DNA from 2 places in the Brucella sp. NBRC 12953 genome. Region 1 is predicted to be linked to the other one. Evidence: predicted binding sites of a transcription regulator. Region 1 holds the regulator's gene; the other holds the start of a gene.

Region 1 (5,107 bases):
GGGATCAGCGAAGAAACGAATGAGGATCTGCGCAAGGCAGGTCTGGCGCATATCCTGTCGATTTCCGGCCTGCATATGGTGCTGGCCGCTGGCGTTGTGATGATGTCGCTGAGGTCGCTGTTTGCTCTGATGCCGGGGTTTAGCGCCCGATATCCGGTCAAAAAGTTTGCGGCTTTTCTCTCGCTTCTAAGCTGCACATTTTATCTCGCCATGTCGGGTGCGGATGTTGCAGCACAGCGCAGTTACGTCATGATTGTCGTGATGCTCTGCGCATTGCTGGCTGACCGTGCTGCCATCAGTATGCGCAATCTTGCGATTGCGTCTGTCGCGATGATTGCAATTTCTCCGCATGAAATTCTGGGGCCGAGTTTTCAGATGTCTTTTTCAGCGACTCCGGGATTGATTGCTGCATTTGCATGGTGGAGCGACAGGAAAGCACGCAATCAAACGGCCAATGAAAATCGACGTTCTAATCCACGCGGATTTGTATCAAAAATGCTCGTTCCTGCGGTGGCGACAGGAGCAACATCGATTGTTGCCGGTATAGCGAGCGGAATATTCGCCGCCTATCATTTCAACAACACCGCACCCTTAGGCCTCGTCGGAAACGTATTGGCCCTGCCGGTTATCTCGATCCTTGTGATGCCCTTTGCAGTGCTGAGCTTGGTGTTGATGCCATTGCAGCTTGACTGGCTGCCATTACAGATCATGGGATTTGGTGTCCTATTGGTCAGGCATATTGCAAGTTTGGTCGCTAGCTTTTCTCCTGACGGCAATCCGGGCGTCATGCCTGCAAGCACGCTTATCCTCTGGACCGTAGCGCTTGTTATCGCGGTTGTTTCCACGACCCGGTTGCGATGGCTGGCTTTACCCTTTGTCATTGCCGGGCTTGTCGTTTTTATACGACCGCCATTGCCAGACATTCTCGTTAGCGAGGATGCAAAATTTGTGGCCGTGCGCCTACCTGATGGCAATTTCGCAGCCAATCGCAGCAGGCCGCCAAAATTCACAGGTCAAAACTGGCAGACAGCCTATTTGATCGAAACGTTTATTCCGCCGCAGATTGTAAAAAAGCAGAAGCTGGTATCCGCCACTGATGCGTTTGTCTGCGAAGAGGGACTGTGTACGATCCCTTTGCAGGACGGGCGGATGTTTGCTTATACCGCGCAGGAAGAGATGAAGGACATCGCCTGCAATATTGGCGATATCGTCGTTCTCGCGATAGCAGGCAAAAATCTGAGCTGCGAGCGCCCTGATGTGCTTGTGGTGGATCGAAAAGAGCTTGCCTTAAAGGGAACGCTTGAACTAAGGCTGGGGCAGAAGAAGGAGTCCTCGAAAGGCGAAGCTGCAACAGTTTCGGCTGTCCACGAAGTCGACAACGAAGATAAAATCTACCGATTCGAACCCGCAAAATCTCGTAAATTAGCCGGCTATGCAGATCATTTGAGCTTTGCCATTGATGCGCCAGCGAGGCCTTGGCACCTTCATCGTCTTTATTCGCGAGCAGCGCGGGGGCTAGCTGAGCGCGAATATCAAAAGAAGGCTGGCTCTGAAAAGAACTCTAAGCTCGAAGCGGCTCCAGCTTTTAAAGATAAGTCAGAACCGCTCTAGTTCATGGTTTTCTGGCAGACTTACAGCCGTTCCAGCTAAGAATGAATCGTTGGAACCGCTATAACTGATTGTTTTTACGCATTATCCGACGCATCGCAGCAGGAAAAGAAATCAGTCCGGCGAACCGATTTCCCTGCGGAGACGCTTCGCACTTTTGCCGGAAATACTATGAACATTAACCGCCACATATCTCACGGAAGTGCAGCGGTTATGTGTAAGATTTAATAGCGTCGGATCAGACCGATAAGCTTGCCCTGAACGCGCACGCGGTCAGGTCCGAAGATGCGGGTTTCGTAAGCCGGGTTTGCTGCTTCCAGCGCGATGGAAGCGCCTTTGCGGCGAAAACGCTTCAATGTCGCTTCTTCGTCGTCCACCAGTGCGACGACAATTTCACCCGGATTGGCTGTATCACCGCGTTTAATGATGACTGTATCGCCGTCAAAAATACCGGCGTCGATCATCGAATCGCCTTTGACTTCCAAAGCGTAGTGTTCACCGGCACCCAGCATTTCCGGAGGAAGGCTCAGTGAGTGTGTCTGATTCTGGATTGCCGAGATCGGCACACCGGCAGCGATGCGTCCCATCATAGGCACAGAAACCATTGTTGAGGAATCATTGTCCGCCATGACCGGAGCAGGGCGTGCCGGTGGAGGAGGGGGAGCTTTACCAAGGCTTCCTTCGATGACGCTCGGAGCGAACTTCTTCTGCGAGTTCAAGCCCGGTGCTATCGAATCTGGCAACCGCAGGACTTCCAGAGCGCGTGCTCTGTTAGGAAGTCTGCGGATAAAGCCACGTTCTTCCAAGGCCGTGATGAGGCGATGAATGCCCGATTTCGAGGCTAGATCGAGAGCCTCTTTCATCTCGTCAAAAGACGGAGGGATGCCCGTCTCTTTAAGACGTTCATGAATGAACAGCAGAAGCTCGTGCTGCTTACGGGTCAACATGCGCTACACCCTCCAAACCAGAATCAAATAAAAACAAAACCAGAACGAACACTATATGTTCCAGTCTTGTTCTGCAATGGTTTTAAAATGATTAATGAGGGCGGGAATTGATGCCGTTCGTTACAGCATCAATATTGTGCAAGCATCTCCAAGCGCTGCAGCTGGCGCATTTTCTTCTCTGATCAGTAGTGCATTGGAACGCACAAGAGCAGAAAGCATTGAAGAATCCTGAACTGGAAATGGCTTTACAATCAATGTGCCGTCGATTGCCTTTTCGACCGTCGCACGAACAAAGTCCCTACGATGATCGTTTGCATTCATTGGCTGACCAAATTTCGCGGGACGAATATCTGCAGTTAAGTCAGTGCCCGATAGCTTTGCCACCAATGGGCGCAGAAATACGAGACTGCAGACAAGGCTTGAAACCGGATTACCCGGCAGACCGATGACATGCACGGTTTTACCCGAAACTGTCTTGCGACCATACATCAGCGGTTTACCCGGGCGCATCGCGATCTTCCAGAAGTCGAGATCGACACCACAATTCTGTAAAGCCCCGTGAACGTAATCGCGATCTCCAACCGACGCGCCGCCAATCGTCACAAGAACATCGATGCCATCTTCGAGAACGGCACTAATTGCGGATTCGATCTTCGCAGGGTCGTCGATAATAATGCCCATATCTTCAGGCCTGCCGCCTGCGCGGCGAACGATTTCGGCGATGCCGACGCTGTTGGAGGCGACAATCTGGTCCGGGCCGGGAACTGTACCGGGCGGGACGAGCTCGTCTCCAGTCGCGAGTATTGCAATGCGGGGCTGTTTGAAAACGGAGATGGCTGCGTTGCCACTGGCCGCAGCAAGGGAAAGTGCCGGGGCGTCGAGTGCCTTGCCAACCGGAAGAACAACATCGGCGGGTGCGAAATCGAGACCCGCCCGACGAATGTGCCGACCTTTATCGAGGCCTTGCCGGATCGTCAGCTTGTCGCCGAAGCGCTCCGTGTCTTCCTGAATAACGATGCTATCTGCACCTGCTGGCATTGGTGCGCCGGTGAAAATGCGGACCGCCTGACCTTCGCCCAGCTGCCCATCGAAACGCTTACCGGCTGCTGATTCGCCAATTACCGTCAGTTCAAGCGGATAGCTGATGTTTTCAGGTGCGATCAGCGCATAGCCATCCATAGCAGAGCAATCAAAGGGAGGTTGCAGAAGGTGAGCTTTCACAGGTTCAGCAACGACGCGTCCACCGGCTGAAGTCAAAGGAACCTGCTCAGAACCGTGTGGCTCTGCCGAGCTCAGGATACGTGCAAGGGCTTCATCGACCGGGAGAAGGGACATTGGCTTCCTCTCGTAGAAAATAATCTCGTTATTTCGCTTGTTCTGCGCATTATCTCACACAGGCTGCTAAATGCTCATGCCGGAAATGCTTCGCTGCTTAAAGCAGATTAACTGCGGCCATGAATTGATTTGCCGCAAGTTCGTTTGAAAATCAGGCTTTCCAGTCGCCCGATTTGCCACCACTTTTTGCGGAAACGCGAATATCGGTAATTTCCATGTGGCGATCAACGGCCTTCGCCATGTCATAGATTGTCAGGCAGGTGACTGATACGGCAGTCAGCGCTTCCATCTCAACTCCCGTGCGGCCTTTCAGCTTCGCAGTCGCAGAGACGCGAAGGCCGGGGAGCGTATGGTCGGTCTCGATGTCCACCGAGACCTTTGTTAACATTAAAGGGTGGCAAAGCGGAATGAGATCGGCAGTCTTCTTCGCGGCCATAATGCCCGCCAGACGGGCAGCACCGATAACGTCGCCTTTTGCGGCATTGCCTTCCAGAATGAGGGCCAGAGTTTCTGGCTTCATTTTGACTGCACCTTCAGCCGTTGCCTGGCGTTCAGTCTCAGCCTTATCGCCGACATCGACCATATGGGCGGCGCCAGTCTGGTCGATATGGGTGAGTTTGGCTGTCATGGCTTACACCTTGCCGGTCAGAAGTTCGCGGGTTGCTTGAGCAACATCATCCTTGCGCATCAGGCTTTCGCCGATGAGGAATGTGCCGATATCCGACTTTTCAAGACGCAGGCAATCGTCATGGGTGAAGATGCCGCTTTCGCCGACCAGAAGACGGTCCGAAGGTACCATTTTTGCGAGGCGTTCGGAAACAGCAAGATCGACTTCAAACGTCCGCAGATTGCGATTGTTGACGCCAACGAGACGCGATGAAAGCTTCAGCGCGCGTTCGGTTTCTTCTTCGTCATGGACTTCAATGAGAGCATCCATGCCGAGTTCGAAAGCGGTTTCTTCGAGCGCTTTGGCCAGATCATCATCGACGCTTGCCAGAATGATGAGGATACAATCTGCACCCCAGCTGCGCGCTTCATAGACCTGATAGGTGTCGAAGAGAAAATCCTTACGCAAGGCGGGCAGCGAGCAGGCATTGCGTGCCGCTGTCAGAAACTCCGGCGCGCCCTGAAAAGATGGCGTATCCGTGAGAACGGACAGGCAGGCCGCGCCGCCGTCTTCATAAGCCTTGGCCAGCGCTGGCGGATCAAAATCAGGG
Region 2 (5,107 bases), on a different contig from region 1:
GCCGACGACCAGCCGCAAGCCGGTAGCGCGCGACGCTTCCAGCGCCCGGACAATCCCCGCCAGACTGTTGCGATCAACAACACCAATGGCATCGATGCCCAGGATTTTGGCGGTATCGAACAGTTCCTGCGCCGATGATGCGCCGCGCAGGAAGGAAAAATGCGTTGTGACCTGAAGCTCGGCATATCTCATGCGAATATCCCGTGCATGAACCAACGGTGGCTTCCGGTTTCGGGATCGACGCCATCACCGGACCGAAACACCCATAGGCGCTCGCCTCTGTCATCCTCGACAACAAAGTAATCCCGCACAGCGTCCATTTCGCTATCGCGTTGCCACCATTCGCCAAATATCCGTTCCGGTCCATCGGCCCGTTTCACCTTACGACGCTTGCCGCGCCAAGTGATGGAAACAGGCGGATGGTCAGGCATGAGCGCAATGACCTCGATCACCTCCGGTCGAACGAGCAATCTCACTGGCCTGCGCCAGTGATGAACCCACGATACCCCGACCGGCTCAGCGGCGGCATTGATCCGCCCGACAGATCGTTCGGGAACGTCCGAGGCAACCGGGGCAACACGAAAAACTCTGTGGCCGCGGTTTCCATAGATGTCTATCAGCGGCGAAACGTCAGTGACATCTTCCTCTACAAAGGAAGACGAGGACTGCACCTCCTCAAGCGGCTCAGACATCACAGCGACCAACGTCAGCTTCTCAATTCCGAAACCGGGTTCGATCTTTTCTGTCCGATCACGAAACAGCTTTGTCAGCCATGCTACATCACGAGCCGGTTTGACAGTGCCTGCCCGAATGGCCTGACGGGTGCCGTCGACCTTGTCGACAATCAGGTCCGCCCGACGCACACCAAGGCCCTGTTTCTGAAGCCCGTCAATAAGCTGGATGACCAAACGGCCAACATATTTATTGATGGTCTCAGCAGCACCGATCGGCTCTGGAAACGATCGGCTCACTTCAATCAGGTCCGCTGTACGAATGGGCTCAATCGGTTCGGAAAGGCGGCCGAACATCTGGTCAAGCCGACGGCCGATTTCCGGACCGAAGCGCAGTGTCAGTGGTGCGCGAGGGGTATTCGCCAATTCACCTATGGTTCGGAAACCAAGCGTGCGCAAATCACCGATTATCTTCTCTGGCAGACGCAGCTGCGAAATCGGCAATTGTTCGACGGCGCGCACCGTTTCGCCAATCGGTACGATAACGGTCTCGCGATGAATGGCACGGGCGCAAGCATGTGCAGCTCCCCAGGTATCGGCAACGGACACCCTTGCGGTTAGCTGTTTCGCACGAAACTGGTTGGCGATCTTTGTGACCATGGGCAATTCACCACCCTGCAGATGGTCAGCACCTTCCGTATCCATAACGATGCCATCGGCACCATCCACAGCGACTATCGGAGAATACTGAGTCAACGCCCAGAGGGTGATCCGCTCAAGTGCCGCCGCATCGAAACCGGGATTTGAATCAACCATCATCAGACCACCAAACAGTGCCTGCGCTTTCGCAGCCGGCATCCCGACATGCACGCCCACTTTTTTTGCAGCAGCATCTGCGGCAGACACCCATCGTTTCGAACCACTCTTCGCTATCACAGCGATAGCCTGTTCAGGCGGAATGGACGGATTGGCCCGACGAATGCGATCTGTCGGCAGATTGGGTAGATATATCGAGACAACCCTTGTCATCAGACGCCCTCACGAGAAACTCAGCACATTCACCCGCTTTCACGCGCATCAGTTCCAGGAGCCATCGCGGCCGTCCTACACCCGGAACTGGCAAATCATCCGATGGCATCACGCTCACCCGCCACCTTGTTGTCGACGCAGTCGGTTGCCCGAAATCACCAGCTTCCGTTTGCCGCCGCCATCGACGGACCGCCAAAGCCATTGTTCCTGACTTCTCGGCCGCAAGCTGCAGCCGCCGCGATGCCACCATCGGCAACCGAACGACTTCACCGACGACCGCGCCAAGACCGCCAAACGACAGCCCCTCCTCCATATTGGCCAAAACATCTTCTTCTTTGTCGGACTCAACAAAGATCACCCGATCAGAATGCAGGCCAACCTGGGCAAGCGCAGGAAAGAAAAGGTCAGGCCGCGTCAGACACCAAACAATGGGTCCCTTTGTTCGCGCCGCGATACCAGCAACACAAAGGGCCGCGGCTGCGCCATCGACCGTACCCGCGCCACCACCGGCAAACTCATGCAGCGCACCATATGCAAGTCCGCCACCGGGTAGGACAGCGTCGATCTCTGGCACGCCAAACGCCAGGCAACCGGCTTTCCGCACATGACCGGTTTCCAACAACGCGATACGCTCACGCAGATCTATGAGAACGCTTTCAAGGGCAGCAGTCATCCGTCACGGCTCCCTTCAAGGTCGTGTTAGCAGGCTGAGATCAGTTTGCATATTTGCATATGTTCTGTTTTTGTTCCAGCTTAACAAAAGAGTCAAGCGGCAAGAAACGCAGGAATATTATCCCAATCCATCGAAATGCGGAGAAACCTCTTGAGAATCAGCCGAGTAGCGATTTCCAAATAATTGCACTCTCTCCCGGCGCTTTTGACCTCATCGGTGGATTACGGGGATGCCGCCGTCGAACGCGCAGAGATGGACCCGGAACATAATCATCTCGATGATCTCCTGAAGTAGGAGCCGCCGTGATATCATTGCCTGAACCAAAGCCCGGCCTTGTCGTGCGTTATGACTACCTCTGGACACATGAAGCGGCGCGCGGTCAGGTTCAAGGCAAGGATCGCCCGGCCCGTCTTGTCGCAGCCAGCGACAACGCCGTGCGTCCTCGCTACGTCGTCCTGCTCCCGATCACCCATACACCACCATCGGGCGATACGGTCAGGATTGAAATTCCGGCAAAGGTGAAGCGGGCGATAGGCCTTAACGACGCACCGAGCTGGGTGATCGTTTCGGAACACAATACCGACGAATGGTCGAATGTAGTCTGTCGCCTTGTTGATTGCCGCTGAGAAGTGACCCGGTTTGGGGTGATATTTCCATTTAGAATTGACCCATGTTTGAACCTTCCCTCGTTTGTTTTTCAGCGAGGGCTATGGAGTGATCGACATGGCATTATTGAGCGTTATCCGACGCTGGCATTACCGGGACGAACTATCGATCCGCGAGATTGCCCGACGAACGGGCTTATCGCGGAACACCATTCGCAAGTACTTGCGTCTCAATGGCGTCGAGCCAAAGTTTCAGGTTCCGGACAGGCCAAGCAAACTCGACCTATTTTCTGACCGATTGACCGCATGGTTAAAGTCTGAAGATCATAAACCGCGCAAACAAAAGCGCGCGGTGAAGCAGATGCACGCTGACCTTGTCGCTCTGGGCTATGAGGGATCATACAGTCGCGTTGCCACCTTTGCCCGCGAGTGGAAGGCCGATCTTCATATGCACAACCAGACATCAGGCCGGGGCACGTTTGTCCCTTTGAGCTTTGATGCTGGAGAAGCATTTCAATTTGACTGGTCGGAAGACTGGGCAATTATCGGCAATGAGCGGACAAAGCTTCAGGTCGCCCGTACCAAGCTTAGTTATTCCAGGGCCTTTATCGTTCGCGCCTATCTCACACAGTCCCACGAGATGTTGTTTGACGCTCACAACCATGCATTCCAAGTGCTTGGTGGTGTTCCACGACGCGGCATTTATGACAATATGCGTACAGCCATCGATAAGGTCGGGCGAGGCAAAGAGCGTGACGTCAATATCCGCTTTCAAGCGATGGCCAGCCACTATCTGTTTGAACCAGACTTCTGCAACCCAGCATCGGGTTGGGAGAAGGGACAGATTGAGAAGAATGTTCAGGATTCTCGGCATCGGTTCTTTCAACCCGTTCCACGATTTGCTTCGCTGGATGAACTGAACGACTGGTTGGAAGAGCGTTGCAAGTTTTTCTGGGCAACCACAACGCATGGTAAAATGCGCGGCAGCATAGCCGATCTTTGGGCTTAAGAAGTCCAGACCCTTATGCCCGTTTCCCGATCTTTTGATGGCTTTGTCGAATATACCAAGCGCGTATCACCGACCTGCCTCGTTCACTTTGATCGTACGCGTTATAGTGTCCCGGCATCCTTTGCCAATCGCCCTGTAAGCCTGCGTGTCTATCCTGATCGTGTCGTGATCGCTGCTGAAGGGCAGATCATTTGCGAGCATTCACGCATCTTCAATCGCTCTCACGAAGCACCAGGTCAAACCGTCTATGATTGGCGGCACTATTTGTCGGTCATTCAGCGAAAGCCCGGCGCATTGCGCAATGGCGCTCCTTTCACGGAGCTGCCTGAAGCGTTTCGCACACTCCAGCTTCATCTGTTGAAGAAGCCGGGCGGCGATAAGGAAATGGTCGATATCCTTTCCCTCGTCTTACAACATGACGAACAGGCTGTTCTCTTGGCGGTCGACATGGCGCTGAAGTCTGGAGTGCCGACAAAAACCCATATCCTCAATTTGCTTCACCGTTTGGTCGACGGCAAATCTCTCATTCCACCCCCGATTAATGCGCCGCAGGCACTGACCCTTAACAATGAACCCAAGGCCAATGTCGAACGCTACGACACCTTGAGAAAGACGGAGGCTCGTCATGCGTCATAATCCAGCGAGTGGTGCAATCGTAATCATGTTACGGCAATTGAAGATGCATGGCATGGCACAAGCAGTTGGTGAGCTCACCGAACAAGGGTCGCCAGCTTTCGAGGCAGCTATTCCAGTTCTGTCACAGCTGCTTAAGGCGGAAACGGCGGAGCGTGAAGTCAGATCAGTTGCTTACCAGCTCAAAACTGCACGCTTTCCAGCCTACCGTGATCTGAACGGCTTTGACTTCGCAAGCAGTGAGATAAACGAGGCATTGGTCCAGCAGCTGCATCGCTAAGACTTTCTCAATGATGCAAACAACATTGTTCTGGTTGGTGGACCCGGAACGGGTAAAACTCATATCGCCACCGCTATTGGTGTCCAGGCGATTGAATACCACCACAAACGTGTCCGGTTCTTCTCAACGGTTGAACTTGTGAATGCACTTGAGCAGGAAAAAGCCCAAGGCAAATCGGGACAGATCGCCAACCGGCTCATTTATTCC

The links. The regulator LexA, encoded in region 1, represses DNA repair genes until DNA is damaged. The targets are predictions, from matches to a motif close to TGTTCNNNNTGTGTTCNG.
Region 2: a site for LexA is predicted at 2,434-2,451, ahead of ABWV94_RS22830 (ImuA family protein). Genes of this name have one in related genera too.

The regions. Positions count from the first base shown of each region.
Region 1 covers NZ_BAABSV010000001.1:709,303-714,409, reverse strand. The annotation lists gene ABWV94_RS03465 (ComEC/Rec2 family competence protein) at 1-1,611, shown strand, start outside; gene lexA (transcriptional repressor LexA) at 1,833-2,555, opposite strand; gene ABWV94_RS03455 (molybdopterin molybdotransferase MoeA) at 2,676-3,890, opposite strand; gene moaC (cyclic pyranopterin monophosphate synthase MoaC) at 4,042-4,518, opposite strand; gene trpC (indole-3-glycerol phosphate synthase TrpC) at 4,522-5,107, opposite strand, start outside.
Region 2 covers NZ_BAABSV010000015.1:39,524-44,630, reverse strand. The annotation lists gene ABWV94_RS22840 (error-prone DNA polymerase) at 1-192, opposite strand, end outside; gene ABWV94_RS22835 (Y-family DNA polymerase) at 189-1,700, opposite strand; gene ABWV94_RS22830 (ImuA family protein) at 1,621-2,373, opposite strand; gene ABWV94_RS22825 (hypothetical protein) at 2,676-2,999, shown strand; partial or broken gene istA (IS21 family transposase) at 3,097-4,623, shown strand; partial or broken gene istB (IS21-like element helper ATPase IstB) at 4,613-5,107, shown strand, end outside.